Minwuia thermotolerans: one gene and its partners. The protein of the gene in region 3 binds, or shares a complex with, the protein of the main gene of each other region. Links are inferred from orthologs where the notes say so. Each region holds a gene or a part of one and is shown on either strand. Other genes may lie near its edges.

Region 1 (3,927 bases), on a different replicon or contig from region 3:
TGCCGGACGGGGCGGAAAAGACTGCCTGGCCGTGGACAATTAATGCCGAGGGGACGGGCCACTGGTTCGAGACCCGCGAAGAGGCCATGGCCAAGGTCGAGCGATTGAAGTCGGAGGGCGTCAGGAGCATCGACATCGGCTGCATGCAGGTGAACCAGAAATATCACCCGGACGCGTTCGGGGATCTGCGGCAGGCCTTCACGCCGATCGTGAACGCGGACTATGCCGCACGGTTCCTCAAGGAGCTGTTCGAGGAGACGCGTTCATGGTCGCGCGCCGTCTCCTTCTATCACAGCCGCACGCCCGAACGCGCCCTGCGCTACCGCAAGCTGGTGATGGACGCCTGGAACACCGAGCGGGTGCACGCCCTTGACGCCGGCCGCGCCGAAGTGCTCGCGCGCACCGGCCGCAACCGGGCCGCCGCAAGCGGATTGCGCATCCGCCGCGGCTCGACGGTCTATTTCCGTTCGGGCGGCAATACGGTGCGCGTCCGCCGATACTGACGGGACGGCGGGCGGCTCAGGCCGCGCCGTGGCAGTGCTTGTACTTCTTGCCCGAACCGCACGGGCAGGGGGCATTGCGGCGGACGCGTCCCCAGCTTGAGGGATCGTCGGGGTTGGCGGCTTCGGCCTTGCGCCGCACCACGGTCTGGGTGTCGCCCTGCTCCGCGGCGGCAGCGTCATCGACGCCGCCGGCTTCCGGGTGGACCGCCACCAGCTCGTCCTGCGAAGGCCCGCGCGGCTGCGGCACGGCCTGTTCCGGCTCGTCCATCCTGAGCTCGAGGTTGGACAGGGCGCCTGTCACGGTCTCGCGCATGCGGTTCAGCATGCCCTCGAACAGCTCGAACGCTTCGGCCTTGTACTCGTTCAGCGGATCACGCTGGGCGTAGGCGCGCAGGCCGACCGCCTGGCGCAGGAAGTCGAGCTGCTGCAGGTGTTCCTTCCAGGTCTGGTCGAGAATCTGCAGCAGCAGGCTCTTCTCGACCATACGCATGATCGCCGGCGTATAGCGCGCGGCCTTCTCCGCCATGTGGCGGTCGACGGCGTTGTTCACCCGATCGACGATTTCCTCGTCGGCGATGCCTTCCTCGCCGGCCCAGTCGCCGATGGGCAGGTCCAGGCCGAAGATGCGCCGGATCTCCTCCTCCAGCCCCTGCGTGTCCCACTGCTCCGGATAGGCGTTGGGCGGGATGTGCCGGGCGACGACGGTGTCCACGGTCTCGCGCCGCATGTCGACGACCGTCTCCGAGACGTCCTCGGCATCCATCAGCTCCAGGCGTTGTTCGTAGATGACCTTGCGCTGGTCGTTCATCACGTCGTCGAACTTCAGCAGGTTCTTGCGGATGTCGTAGTTGCGCGCCTCGACCTTCTGCTGCGCCTTCTCCAACGCCTTGTTGATCCAGGGATGGACGATGGCCTCGCCCTCCTTCAGGCCCAGACGGCGCAGCATGGTGTCCATGCGCTCCGAGCCGAAGATGCGCATCAGGTCGTCTTCCAGACTGAGGAAAAAGCGCGAGGCGCCCGGATCGCCCTGACGGCCGGAGCGGCCGCGGAGCTGATTGTCGATGCGCCGGCTCTCGTGGCGTTCCGTGCCGACCACGAACAGCCCGCCGGCGGCAAGCACCTTCTGGCGGTCCTCCTCGACCTCGCGGCGGATCTTCTCCTCCAGCTCCGCACGCTTGCTTTCGTCCTTCACGTCCTCGAGCTCGTTGGCCAGGCGCATGTCCAGATTGCCGCCCAGCTGGATGTCGGTGCCTCGGCCGGCCATGTTGGTGGCGATTGTGACGGCGCCCGACCGGCCCGCCAGCGCGATGATCTGCGCTTCCTGTTCGTGATGCCGCGCGTTCAGGACGCTGTGCTCGATCTTGCGCTGCTTCAGCAGCTCCGAAAGCGTCTCGGACTTCTCGATGGAGACGGTGCCGACCAGCACCGGCTGGCCGCGCTTCTGACAATCCTCGATCAGGTCGATGATCGCGTTATATTTTTCCTGGGCGCTGCGGTAGACCTCGTCGTCCTGATCGTTGCGGGCGACGGGGACATTGGTCGGGATCTCGACCACGGGCAGCTTGTAGATCTGTTCGAACTCTTCCGCCTCGGTCGATGCCGTGCCGGTCATGCCGGCCAGCTTGTCGTAGCTGCGGAAGTAGTTCTGGAAGGTGATCGAAGCCAGCGTCTGGTTTTCCGGCTGGATCGTGACCTGTTCCTTCGCCTCCAGCGCCTGATGCAGACCCTCCGAGTAGCGGCGGCCTTCCATCATGCGGCCTGTGAACTCGTCGATGATGATCACCCTGTCGTCGCGGACGATGTAGTCGGTGTCGCGGCTGAACAGCTTGTGCGCCCTCAGCGCCTGGTTGACATGGTGAACGACGGTGACGTTCTCCATGTCGTAGAGGCTGGGGCTGTGCAGCATCTCCAGCTCCGCCAGCCGGCTCTCTATGAACTCCTGGCCTTCCTCGGTCAGGGTGGCGGCGCGGGCCTTCTCGTCGACCTCGAAATGCTCGTCGGACAGTTCGAGGATCAGCGGGTCGATGGTCTTGTACAGCGTCGACGAGCCCTCGGCCGGGCCGGAGATGATCAGCGGCGTCCGGGCCTCGTCGACCAGGATCGAATCGACCTCGTCGACGATGGCGAAGTGGTGGCCACGCTGCACCATCTCACCGCGGCTGAACTTCATGTTGTCGCGCAGGTAGTCGAAGCCGAGTTCGTTGTTCGTGGCGTAGGTGACGTCGGCGGCGTAGGCTTGGCGGCGTTCGGCGTCGTTCAGGCCGTTGACGATGCAGCCGACCGTCAGACCCAGGAAGCGGTAGATCTCGCCCATCCATTCGCTGTCGCGCCGGGCGAGGTAGTCGTTGACGGTGACGACATGGACGCCCTTGCCCGTGAGAGCGTTGAGCACCACGGGCAGGGTCGCCACCAGAGTCTTGCCCTCGCCCGTCTTCATCTCGGCGATCCGGCCCTCGTGCAGGGCCATGCCGCCGACGATCTGTACATCGAAGTGGCGCTGCCCCAGGGTGCGTTTGGCCGCCTCGCGGACAATGGCGAAGGTCTCGGGCAGCAGGTCGTCCAGGGCGCGGCCGCCGGCGACCTCCGCCTTCATCTCCTGAATGCGCTGGCGCAGTTCCTCATCGGATTTCGCCTCGACTTCGGGCTCCAGCGCGGAGATCGGCTCCACGCGCTTGAGATAGGTCTTGACGATGCGGTCGTTGGGCGTACCGAAGATTTTCCGGGCGATGGCGCCGAGCATGAAATGTATCCCTGAATGCCGGCCCTCCGGGGGGCGTGAATCGACGTGAAATGCCGAGCGGAGGCCGGGAGAACTGCGTGTGCGTGACATAGGCGGGCCCGGAACGCCTGTCAACGCGACGCCGAGGCCGAGCCCGCGGTTGTGACGCGGCACCTGAAGCTATATGTGTGGCGGCGACCCTATCGTTTCCGGAAACAGGATCCCGACATGCTCAAGTCCCGCGTTCTGGGCGCCGCGACGGCGCTTGCCATCGGTCTGGCGGCGGCGTCGGCCGTGGCGCAGCAGACCCAGCAGGCCGCGCCCGCCATGCCCGCCGAGGAGAACCCGGTGGTGGCCCGCGTCGGCGGCCAGGAACTGCGCTTCGACGAGGTCATGGCGCTGATGCAGGATCTGCCGCAGCAATACCGCCAGGTGCCCATCAACGTGCTCTATCCGATGCTGGTCCGCCGCGCGGTGAACAATCGCCTGCTGCTGGAGGCGGCGAAGGAGACGGATGTCGCCGAGAGCGAGGATCTGAAGGCGGAGGTGGAGGCCTTCCGTCGCTCGCGCATCCTCGAATATTTCCTGCTCGACAGGATCGAGGCGGAAATCGACGAGGCGGCGCTGCAGGCGCGCTACGAGGAGTACGTCAAGACCGCGGATCCCGAACCGGCCGTCCACGCCCGCCACATCCTGCTGAAGACC
Region 2 (3,497 bases), on a different replicon or contig from region 3:
CGGGGCCCTGGGCCAGACCCGCGGTCATGGTCGACTCGATCTGCCGGTTCAGCATGTCCTGCCGCAGGCTCTCGACGAACTCGCCCTCTGAAAAGCCGGCGCGGCGCAAGGTTTCCTCGAAGCGGAAGCGGTCGAAGTTCCCGGTCGGGCCCGTGAACCCCGGGTCGTTGCGGATCTCGATGGCCACTGCATCGTCGGTTACCCCAAGACCGAGTTCCTCGGCTTCCTCGGCCAGGACAGCGTTGTCGACCATCCCCGAAAGGACCTGATTGTAGAGCCCGATCTGGATGGCGAGTTCCGGATCGATGGGCCGGTTCTGCTGCTGGGAGAGAAACTGGATCCGCCGCTGCGCCTCGTTGACGAAGCGCTGGCTCTCGATCTCGCGGTCGCCGACGGTGGCCACCGGGGCATTCGGGGCCGTTCCGACAAAGTCGTTCAGACCCCACAGCGCGAAGCTGAGGATCAGGAGGACCAGCAGGGCCCGGACGACCCATTTGGCCATGCCCTTTTGCGTCTTCTGCATCATGGTGCTGTCTCGCGGCTCCGCGCTTGGAATTCGGCTGGCGGACATTAGTCGCGCCCCGCGCGCCCCGCAACCGCCGCGCGCCCTTGCGACGGGTGACCTCGGGCGCGATCCGCGCTATGCACTCCATATGGATCCAGCAGGGGGTATGGTGATGCTGATTGCCGGCAACTGGAAGATGAACGGACTTGCCGCTGACGCCGCGGAGCAGGTCAGGGCGCTGGCGGATGGTATCGGACGCGCCGGCGGTGCGGAACTTCTGATCTGTCCGCCGGCGACGCTGATCCCGATCATGGCGCGGGCGCTGGAGGAAGCCGGGATCCGCGACCGCGTGGCGCTGGGCGGCCAGGATTGCCATATCGCCGAGAAGGGTGCGCACACCGGCGACATCTCCGCCTGGATGCTGAAGGACATCGGCTGCAGCCATGTCATCGTCGGCCATTCGGAACGGCGCATCGACCACGGCGAGGACGACGACCTGATCCGCGCAAAGGCCGAAGCCGCGCTGGAGGCGGGCCTCGTCGCCATCGTCTGCATCGGCGAGACCGAGGCGCAGCGGCAGGCCGAGGAAACCGAACTCGTGCTCTCGCACCAGCTCCGGGGGTCGATGCCGTCGGGGGCGACGCGGGAGAACGCGGTGATCGCCTACGAACCCGTCTGGGCGATCGGTACGGGACACACGCCGACGGCCGAGGACGTGGCCCATGTGCATCGGCATATCCGCACCGTGGCCGAGGATTTCTTCCCCGACGACCTGCGCATTCTCTATGGCGGTTCCGTCAAGCCCGACAATGCCGGGGCGCTGCTGGCGGTCGACGGGGTCGACGGCGCGCTGGTCGGCGGGGCCAGTCTGAAGGCCGAGGATTTCCTTGCCATCGCCGCGGCGGCGAAGGTCTGAGGCCGGCCGCTTGACCAGCCGGGCATTGCATCCGATCTGATAGTGTGTAAAAGCCGCCCCAGCCCCAAGTCAGCCCGGAATTTCCGCAGCCCATGCTTACCATCATCACCGTCATCCACGTCCTGATCGCCATTGCGATGGTCGGCGTCATCCTCATGCAGCGGTCCGAAGGCGGTGCGCTCGGCATCGGTGGCGGATCGGGCGGCGGCATGGGCGGCATCATGTCCGGCCGGGGCACGGCGAATCTGCTGACGCGGACCACGGCGGTGCTGGCGGCGATGTTCATCGCCACGTCGATCATCCTGGCCATCCTGGTCGGGGGCAAGGACGAATCGGGATCGATTCTCGACCAGCCGGTGCAGCAGCAGGCCCCTGCCGCACCCGCGCAGCCCGAAGGTCCGGCTGTCCCGCAATCCGATTAATCCGCCGGTTTTCCTGCCGCTTGCGCCGGTCCGCGGATCGGCGCTTTGTCGCCTGCGCGTTTTCCGATAGAAGGAAGGTCCATGACGCGGTTCATCTTCATCACCGGCGGCGTGGTTTCCTCACTCGGCAAAGGACTGGCATCCGCCTCTCTGGGCGCGCTGCTGCAGGCCCGCGGCTATACGGTGCGGCTGCGCAAGCTGGACCCCTATATCAACGTCGACCCGGGGACCATGAGTCCCTACCAGCACGGCGAGGTCTACGTCACCGAGGACGGGGCCGAGACGGACCTGGACCTGGGCCACTACGAACGCTTCACCGGCGTCGCGGCCAACCAGGCCGACAATGTCACCACCGGCCGCATCTACCAGACCGTGATCGAGCGCGAACGCCGCGGCGACTATCTGGGCGCCACGGTGCAGGTGATTCCGCACATCACCGACGCCATCAAGGAATTCATCCTGGCGGGCACCGAGGGCCACGACTTCGTCCTGGTCGAGATCGGCGGCACGGTAGGCGATATCGAGAGCCTGCCGTTCCTGGAGGCGATCCGCCAGTTGGGCCAGGAACTCGGCCGCGACCGTGCCATGTTCGTGCACCTCACCCTGGTGCCCTTCATCCGCGCCGCGGGCGAGCTGAAGACCAAGCCGACCCAGCACTCGGTGAAGGAACTGCGTTCCATCGGCATTCAGCCCGAGATGCTGGTCTGCCGCTGCGAGACCGGCATTCCGGAAGGCGAGCGGCGCAAGATCGCGCTGTTCTGCAATGTCCGGCCGGAGGCCGTCATCCAGGCGCCGGACATCGACAACATCTACAACGCGCCGATCATGTTCCATGCCCAGGGGCTGGACGTGGAGGTGCTGAACCACTTCCGTCTGGATTCCACCGACGAACCGGATCTGAGCCGCTGGCGCCTGATCGGTGAGCGCGTCGGCAATCCGGAGGGTGCGGTGAAGGTCGGTATCGTCGGCAAGTATGTGGGCTTGCCCGACGCCTACAAGTCGCTGGCCGAAGCGCTGCGCCATGGCGGCATCGCCAACAATGTCCGCGTCGACGTCGAGTGGCTGGATTCCGAGGTCTTCGAAACCGACGAGGGCGCGGTGCAGCGCCTGGAGGACGTCAACGCGATCCTGGTCCCCGGTGGCTTCGGCGAGCGCGGCGCCCAGGGAAAGATGCGCGCGGCGCAGTTCGCCCGCACCCGCCAGGTGCCGTATTTCGGCATCTGCTTCGGCATGCAGATGGCGGTCATCGAGGCCGCCCGGAGCCTTGTCGGCCTCAACGACGCCAACACGACAGAATTTGGCCCGTGCCAGGACCCCGTGGTCGGCCTGATGACCGAATGGGAACGCGAGGGCGGGCAGAAGGAGCGGCGCACGGGCAAGGATGACATGGGCGGCACGCTCCGCCTCGGGCGCTATCCGTGCGATCTGAAGGAGGGCAGCCGCGTTGCGGAAATCTATGGCAGCCGCTCGATCAGCGAACGTCACCGCCACCGCTACGAGGTCAACATCAACTACCGTGAGGCGCTGGAGGCGAACGGCATGGTCTTTTCCGGCCTGTCGCCGGACGGCCGCCTGCCGGAGATCGTGGAACTGTCCGACCATCCCTGGTTCATCGGCGTGCAGTTCCATCCCGAATTGAAATCGCGGCCCTTCG
Region 3 (7,448 bases):
GGACGTGCAGGATATCCGCGCCAAGTCCGAAGACGAACTGAAGGAAAGCCTGACCGACCTGAAGAAGGAGCAGTTCAACCTGCGCTTTCAGCGGGTGACCGGCCAGGTCGAGAACACGGCCCGCATTCGCCAGGTGCGCCGCGAGATCGCGCGCATCAAGACGGTCATGGGCGAGCGGACGAAGGGAGCCTGAGAAGATGCCGAAGCGCGTCATGCAGGGCGTCGCGGTCAGCGACGCCAATGACAAGACGGTGGTCATTCGCGTGGAGCGGCGGGTGAGCCATCCGCTCTACAAGAAGATCATCCGCCACAGCAAGAAGATCCACGCCCATGACCCCGAGAACAGCTGCAAGGTCGGGGACACGGTGCGGGTCATCGAGTGCGCGCCCTACTCCAAGCTGAAGCGCTGGGAAGTGGTGGCGACGAACGTGAGCAACGAGGCCGGCTGATTTCCGCCGATCTTAGTGAAGGGACAGGAGTGGTCCGATGATTCAGATGCAAACCAACCTGGACGTCGCCGACAATTCGGGCGCACGCCGGGTGCAGTGCATCAAGGTGCTGGGCGGCTCGAAGCGCAAGGTGGCCGGCGTGGGCGACATCATCGTCGTCTCCGTCAAGGAGGCCATCCCGCGCGGGCGCGTCAAGAAGGGCGACGTGATGCGCGCGGTGATCGTGCGTACGGCCAAGGAAGTGCGCCGCGGCGACGGCACTGCGATCCGCTTCGATCGCAATGCGGCGGTGCTGATCAACAAGCAGAACGAGCCGATCGGCACGCGCATCTTCGGTCCCGTGACCCGCGAGCTGCGCGGCAAGGGCTACATGAAGATCATCTCGCTGGCGCCGGAGGTTCTGTAACCATGGCCGAGAAGTTCAGGATCAGGAAGGGCGACAAGGTCGTCGTGCTGGCCGGCCGCGACAAGGGCCGCAAGGGCGAGGTGCTGCGCGTCATCCGTGACGAGCGCCGCGTTGTGGTCTCCGGCGTGAACATGATCAAGCGTCATCAGCGTCCCGGCGCGGGCAATCCCGGCGGGATCATCGAGCGCGAGGCGCCGATCCACATTTCCAATGTCGCCCACGAGGACCCGAAGGACGGCGCGCCCACGCGCGTCGGCTTCAAGGTGCTCGAGGATGGCCGCAAGGTGCGCGTCGCCAAGCGGTCCGGCGAAGTGATCGACGTCTGAGGAGGAGCAGGATGGCTCAGCCAAGACTGAAAGAACATTACACCAGCCAGGTCGTTCCGCAGATGACGGAACGGTTCGGCTACAAGAACGTCATGCAGATGCCGAAGCTCGAGAAGATCGTGGTCAATATCGGTGTCGGCGAAGGGGTCAGCGATTCCAAGAAGGTGCAGGCCGCTGCCGCGGAACTGGCCCGGATCACAGGCCAGAGGCCGGTGATCACCAAGGCCCGCAAGTCGGTGGCGACCTTCAAGCTGCGCGAGGGCATGCCGGTGGGCGTGAAGGTCACGCTGCGCGCCAGCCGCATGTACGAGTTCCTGGACCGGCTGATCACCATCGCGCTGCCGCGCGTTCGGGACTTCCGGGGCGTGAACCCCAACAGCTTCGACGGTCACGGCAACTACGCCATGGGCCTGAAGGAACAGATCGTCTTTCCGGAACTCAACTACGACGAGGTCGACGACATCCGGGGCATGGACATCATCATCTGCACGACGGCGCGGACCGACGACGAGGCGCGGGAGCTTCTCGCCGGGTTCAACATGCCGTTCCGCAAGCCGGGGAGCGAATAATGGCCAAGGTCAGCTCTATCGAGAAGGACAAGCAGCGCCGCCAGCTGGTGAAGAAACACGCCGCCAAGCGCGCCGAGCTGAAGGCGATCGCGAAGGATCCTTCGCGTCCGCAGGAAGAGCGCTTCGCCGCCCGTCTGAAGCTGGCGGAACTGCCGCGCAACAGCTCCAAGACGCGCCTGCGCAACCGCTGCGCGATCACCGGCCGGTCCCGCGGTTATTACCGCAAGCTGGGCCTGTCGCGCATCGCGCTGCGTGAACTTGGCTCCCAGGGATTGATCCCGGGCCTCGTCAAGTCGAGCTGGTAAGGATAGAGACATGTCGTTTTCTGATCCCATCGGAGATATGTTGACCCGTATCCGGAACGGCCAGATGGCGCGCAAGACCGCCGTCCGGGCGCCGGCCTCGAAGTTCCGCGCCGGCGTGCTCGACGTGCTCAAGCGCGAAGGCTACATCCGCGATTTCCGTCTGGAAGACGGCGATCGGGGCTTCCCGGAACTGGTCATCGAACTCAAGTATTTCGAGGGCACGCCCGTGATCTCGAAGATTCGCCGCGTCTCGAAGCCGGGCCGGCGCGTCTATTCCAAGATCGCCGACCTGGGCAAGGTCGCCAACGGCCTGGGCATCTCGGTCCTTTCGACCCCGCGGGGCGTGCTCTCCGACGAGGAAGCCCGCGCCGAGAATGTCGGCGGCGAAGTACTCTGCGAGGTGTTCTGATCATGTCGCGTATCGGCAAGAACCCTGTCCCGGTTCCCAGCGGCGTCGACGTCAAGCTGGACGGCCGGGACATCACCGTGAAGGGCAAGCTGGGTCAGCTCAGCATGCGCTTCGTCCCGGAGGTCGAGGTCAGCTTCGACGATGGCAGGATCACGGTCCGGCCCAAGGACGAGAGCCAGAAGTCCCGCATGATGTGGGGCATGCAGCGCACCCTGGCGGCCAATCTGGTCCACGGCGTCTCGGAAGGTTTTCACCGCGATCTGGAGATCACCGGCACCGGCTACCGCGCCCAGGTCCAGGGCAACAAGCTCAACCTGCAGCTCGGTTTCAGCCACGACGTGGTCTATGACATCCCGGACGGCATCGACATCAAGTGCGAGAAGCCGACCTCGATCCGGGTGTCCGGCATCGACAAGCAGCAGGTCGGCCAGGTGGCCGCCGAGATCCGCGGCTGGCGTCCGCCGGAGCCCTACAAGGGCAAGGGCGTGCGCTATGCGGACGAATACGTCGTCCGCAAGGAAGGCAAGAAGAAGTAAGGGCAGCGGCTATGGCTTATTACAAGCGCAAGACAGGGGCGGATCGGCGTCGCGAACGCGTCCGCGCCAAGCTACGCCGGGTTGCCGGCGATCGGCTGCGGCTGTCCATTCACCGCAGTTCCAAGCACATCTACGCCCAGATCATCGACGATCGGGGCGGCCGCACGGTGGCTGCGGCGGGTACCGTCGAGAAGGGCCTGGTCGGCGACATCAAGTCGACCATGTCCGTGGCGGCGGCCGAGGCGGTCGGCAAGGCGCTCGCCGAGCGTGCCGGCCAGGCCGGCGTGAAGTCGGTCGTCTTCGACCGGGGCGGGCTGAAATATCATGGCCGCGTGAAGGCGCTGGCGGACGCCGCCCGTGAGGGCGGCCTGGAATTCTAAGGGGTACGACGCATGGCACGTCCCGACTTTCATGACAGGGATCGCGACAGCGAGTTCGTCGACAAGCTGGTCCACATCAACCGCGTGGCCAAGGTGGTCAAGGGCGGCCGCCGCTTCGGCTTCGCCGCGCTGGTGGTGGTCGGCGACCAGAAGGGCCGCGTCGGCTTCGGCAAGGGCAAGGCCCGCGAGGTGCCGGAGGCGATCCGCAAGGCGACCGAGATGGCCAAGAAAACCATGATCCGCGTGCCGCTGCGCGAGGGCCGGACCCTGCATCACGACATCACCGGCCGTCACGGCGCCGGCAAGGTGGTGCTTCGCGCCGCCCCGGCCGGCACCGGCATCATCGCCGGCGGTCCGATGCGCGCCGTGTTCGAGACGCTCGGCGTGCAGGACGTGGTGACCAAGTCGACCGGCACCTCCAATCCCTACAACATGATCCGCGCGACCTTCGACGCGCTGGAGCACATCACGTCGCCGAAGCGCGTGGCCGCCAAGCGCGGCCGCAAGGTCGGCGACATCGTCAGCCGCCGGGATGACCAGGCGGCGGTTCAGGAGGCGGCCGATGGCTGAGGCAGGCAAGGTCAAGGTGACCCAGATCGGCAGCCCGATCGGGCGGCCGAAGGATCAGCGCGCGACGCTGGTCGGCCTGGGGCTGAACAAGATGCATCGCTCCCGCGTGCTGGAGGACACTCCCTCGGTGCGCGGCATGATCGCGAAGGTACATCACCTGGTGAAGGTGGAGGAAGTCGGCGCCTGAAAAGGCGGGCCGACGGAACGGACAGGAAGGACGATCAGCCATGCGTCTGAATGAGCTGAACGACAATCCGGGCTCGCGGGTCGACCGCAAGCGCGTCGGCCGCGGCATCGGTTCCGGCCGGGGCAAGACCGCCTCGCACGGACAGAAGGGCCAGAAGTCGCGCTCCGGCGTGGCCATCAAGGGCTTCGAAGGCGGCCAGATGCCGATCTACCGGCGGCTGCCGAAGCGCGGCTTCAAGAACATCTTCCGCAAGGACTATGTGGCCGTGAACATCGGCCGGGTGCAGCAGGCGGTCGACGACGGCCGTCTCGACGCGAACGAGAAGGTCAATGGCGCCGCCCTGGTCGCCGCTGGCGTCATCAGCCGCGCCCGCGACGGCGTCCGGCTGCTGGCCAAGGGCGAACTCACGGCGAAGCTCGACTTCGAGATCGCCGGCGCGTCGGCGAAGGCGGTCGAGGCGGTCGAGGGGGCCGGCGGTTCCGTCGCGCTGTCCGACAAGCCGACCGAGGAAGAACTGGCGGCCAAGGCGGCCAAGGCGGAGAAGCGCCGCGAGCGCGCCCGCAGCGGCAAGAAGAAGCCGAAGAAGAAGTGATCGCGGATCGGGGCCGCCCATCCGGCGGCGCGTCCCGATCCTGAATGAACCGAGGGTGTGGCAACAGCGGAGCCGTTCCGGCTCCGCGCCCTTGTTTGAGGTGAACCGATGGCGTCTGCCGCCGAACAACTCGCCGCCAATGTGAACTGGAGCGCCTTCGCCAAGGCGACGGAGCTGCAGAAGCGCCTGTGGTTCACCCTGGGCGCGCTGGTGATCTATCGGCTCGGCACCTACATTCCGGTGCCCGGCGTCGATCCGATCATCATGAAGGACGTCTTCGAGCAGCAGGCCGGCGGCGTCTTCGGCATGTTCAACGTCTTCGCCGGCGGCGCGCTGGAGCGCATGACGATCTTCGCGCTCAACGTCATGCCCTACATTTCCGCTTCCATCATCATGCAGCTGCTGACGACGGTCTCGCCGACCCTGGAGCAGTGGAAGAAGGAAGGCGAGCAGGGCCGCAAGAAGATCAACCAGTACACCCGCTACGGTACGGTGATCCTGGCCGCCTTCCAGGCCTACGGCATCGCCGCGGGACTGGAGGGATTGCAGGGCAGCGCCGGCAGCGCGGTCCAGGATCCGGGCATGTTCTTCCGCTTCACCACCGTGGTGACGCTGACCGGCGGCACGCTGTTCCTGATGTGGCTGGGCGAACAGATCACCGCCCGCGGCGTCGGCAACGGCATCTCGCTCATCATCTTCGCGGGCATCGTCGCCGAGCTGCCCAGCGCGCTGGCCGGCACGCTGGAACTCGGCCGCCTGGGCACGCTGTCGACCGCGGTGATCCTGTTCCTGATCGTCATGGTCGTCGCCACCATCGCCTTCATCGTCTTCGTCGAGCGGGCGCAGCGCCGGGTGCTGGTGCAGTATCCCAAGCGCCAGATGGGCAACCGCATGATCGGGGGCGAGACTTCGCACCTGCCCCTGAAGGTCAACACCGCCGGCGTCATCCCGGCGATCTTCGCTTCGTCGCTGCTGCTGATGCCGGTGACGGTGGCGCAGTTCAGCCAGGCCTCCGGGCCGGAATGGCTGCAGTCGGTCGTCGCCATGCTGGGCCCGGGCCAGCCGCTCTACCTGGCGCTCTACATCTCGGGCGTGGTCTTCTTCTGCTTCTTCTACACCTCGGTGGTCTTCAATCCGCAGGACACGGCCGACAACCTGAAGAAGAACGGCGGTTTCGTGCCCGGCATCCGTCCGGGCCAGCGCACGGCCGAATATCTGGACTATGTGCTGACCCGCATCACCGTGATCGGCGCCGCCTATCTGGCCGCGGTCTGTCTGTTGCCGGAGATCCTGCGCGGGCAGTGGAATGTGCCCTTCTATTTCGGCGGCACGTCCCTGCTGATCGTGGTCTCGGTGACCATGGACACCGTCGGCCAGATCCAGAGCCATCTGCTGGCGCATCAGTACGAGGGGCTGATCAAGAAATCGAAGCTGAGGGGAGCGAGGCGTTGAACATCATCCTTTTCGGCCCTCCGGGCGCGGGCAAGGGAACCCAGGCCCAGTTCATCGTGGAACGCTATGGCGTGGTGCAGCTCTCGACGGGGGACATGCTGCGCGCCGCGGTGGCCGAGGGCACCGAACTGGGCAAGCAGGCCAAGGCGGTGATGGACCGAGGCGACCTGGTCGACGACGCGACCATCATCGGCATCATCGGCGACCGGATCGACGAGCCCGACTGCCGCAACGGTTTCATCCTGGACGGCTTCCCGCGCACCCAGGCCCAGGCAGAGGGGCTGGACCGGCTGCTGGCGGACAAGGGGCTGAAGCTCGACGCGGTGATCGAGATCCGCGTGCCCGACGAGGAACTCTACAAGCGCATCGAGACCCGCGCCGCCGAGACCGGCGGCGCCCGGGCCGACGACAACGCGGAGACGCTGAAGAAGCGTCTCGACGTCTATCATTCGCAGACCGCGCCGGTGCTGTCCTACTACGAGAAGCAGGGCATGCTGGACACCGTGGACGGTCTGCAGTCAATCGAGGCGGTGACGACGGAGATCACCAAGGTTCTGGACGGGAAAGAATAGGCCGGAGGCGGTTGACGGACAGACGCGCATTCGTATAATCGCGCGCCTTCAACGAGCTTCTGGTCTTCGGGCGGCCTTCGCCGCGCCTTCCCGGCTGCGTTATTTGAGGAGAGAGCAACGTGGCGCGTATTGCTGGTGTCAACATTCCGAGCGCGAAACGCGTGGAGATCGGTCTGACCTACATTCACGGAATTGGCTCGGCCAAGGCCAGGGAGATCTGCGACAAGATCGGGATCGCCCAGGAACGGCGCGTCAACGACCTGACCGACGCCGAGGTCATCCAGATCCGCGAGGTCATCGAGAGCGACTACATGGTCGAAGGCGACCTGCGCCGCGAGACCGCGATGAACATCAAGCGGCTGATGGACCTGAAGTGCTATCGCGGGCTCCGGCACCGCCGCAGCCTGCCTGTGCGCGGCCAGCGGACCCACACCAACGCCCGCACCCGCAAGGGGCCGGCCAAGCCGATCGCCGGCAAGAAGAAGTAGGATCCAGATGGCGAAGAAAGAAACACGCGTCCGCCGCCGCGAGCGGAAGAACATCACCAACGGCGTGGCTCACGTCCAGGCGTCGTTCAACAATACCCTGATCGCCATCACGGACGTTCAGGGCAATGCGATTTCCTGGTCGTCGGCCGGTTCCATGGGCTTCAAGGGCTCCCGCAAGTCGACGCCCTATGCGGCGCAGATGGCGGC

The links.
Region 1: the proteins of secY (region 3) and secA are in contact, whole or in part, in a crystal structure (PDB 3DIN), measured with the Thermotoga maritima proteins. The link is inferred for Minwuia thermotolerans from one-to-one orthologs. Residues at the interface, in WP_004081795.1 of Thermotoga maritima: Glu108, Gly109, Glu110, Glu111, Ala236, Glu237, Arg238, Arg239, Ile240, Thr241, Ile242, Gln243, Tyr244, Ala245, Arg246, Arg247, Val248, Thr249, Gly250, Arg251, Arg252, Val253, Tyr254, Gly256, Ala257, Ser258, Thr259, Tyr260, Leu261, Pro262; in WP_004082002.1 of Thermotoga maritima: Glu261, Ala262, Arg263, Lys300, Ala301, Arg302, Thr303, Ile304, Ile305, Leu323, Tyr324, Asp325, Pro326, Val329, Ser330, Tyr333, Ile336, Lys340, Phe345, Val349, Glu363, Phe364, Tyr374, Ser375, Gly376, Gly377, Glu393, Ile395, Thr482, Ser483.
Region 2: secY (region 3) and secG share a complex: the UniProt entries of both Escherichia coli proteins name them as parts of the sec protein translocase complex. The link is inferred for Minwuia thermotolerans from one-to-one orthologs.

The regions. Positions count from the first base shown.
Region 1 is NZ_PIGG01000026.1:241,793-245,719, forward strand. The notes cover bases 320-3,550. They hold secA (preprotein translocase subunit SecA), read right to left. Parts: upstream 3,244-3,550; coding sequence 520-3,243; downstream 320-519. Other genes in these bases: CWC60_RS23525 (transglycosylase SLT domain-containing protein), read left to right, coding at 320-503; CWC60_RS06955 (peptidylprolyl isomerase), read left to right, coding at 3,451-3,550. Outside these bases: more of CWC60_RS23525, read left to right, coding at 1-319; more of CWC60_RS06955, read left to right, coding at 3,551-3,927. UniProt on the Escherichia coli protein: Required for protein export, interacts with the SecYEG preprotein conducting channel.
Region 2 is NZ_PIGG01000031.1:98,758-102,254, reverse strand. What follows is about bases 378-3,178. They hold secG (preprotein translocase subunit SecG), read left to right. Parts: upstream 378-1,513; coding sequence 1,514-1,843; downstream 1,844-3,178. Other genes in these bases: CWC60_RS08355 (CTP synthase), read left to right, coding at 1,925-3,178; tpiA (triose-phosphate isomerase), read left to right, coding at 672-1,421; CWC60_RS08370 (peptidylprolyl isomerase), read right to left, coding at 378-526. Also shown: more of CWC60_RS08370, read right to left, coding at 1-377; more of CWC60_RS08355, read left to right, coding at 3,179-3,497. UniProt on the Escherichia coli protein: Subunit of the protein translocation channel SecYEG. Overexpression of some hybrid proteins has been thought to jam the protein secretion apparatus resulting in cell death; while this may be true it also results in FtsH-mediated degradation of SecY.
Region 3 is NZ_PIGG01000076.1:5,968-13,415, forward strand. Bases 4,061-7,009 are described here. They hold secY (preprotein translocase subunit SecY), read left to right. Parts: upstream 4,061-4,837; coding sequence 4,838-6,181; downstream 6,182-7,009. Other genes in these bases: rpmD (50S ribosomal protein L30), read left to right, coding at 4,061-4,137; rplO (50S ribosomal protein L15), read left to right, coding at 4,178-4,729; CWC60_RS21535 (adenylate kinase), read left to right, coding at 6,178-6,753; rpsM (30S ribosomal protein S13), read left to right, coding at 6,873-7,009. Also shown: rpmC (50S ribosomal protein L29), read left to right, coding at 1-193; rpsQ (30S ribosomal protein S17), read left to right, coding at 198-449; rplN (50S ribosomal protein L14), read left to right, coding at 487-855; rplX (50S ribosomal protein L24), read left to right, coding at 858-1,181; rplE (50S ribosomal protein L5), read left to right, coding at 1,193-1,750; rpsN (30S ribosomal protein S14), read left to right, coding at 1,750-2,055; rpsH (30S ribosomal protein S8), read left to right, coding at 2,066-2,464; rplF (50S ribosomal protein L6), read left to right, coding at 2,467-3,000; rplR (50S ribosomal protein L18), read left to right, coding at 3,012-3,380; rpsE (30S ribosomal protein S5), read left to right, coding at 3,393-3,950; more of rpmD, read left to right, coding at 3,943-4,060; more of rpsM, read left to right, coding at 7,010-7,241; rpsK (30S ribosomal protein S11), read left to right, coding at 7,249-7,448. UniProt on the Escherichia coli protein: The central subunit of the protein translocation channel SecYEG. Consists of two halves formed by TMs 1-5 and 6-10.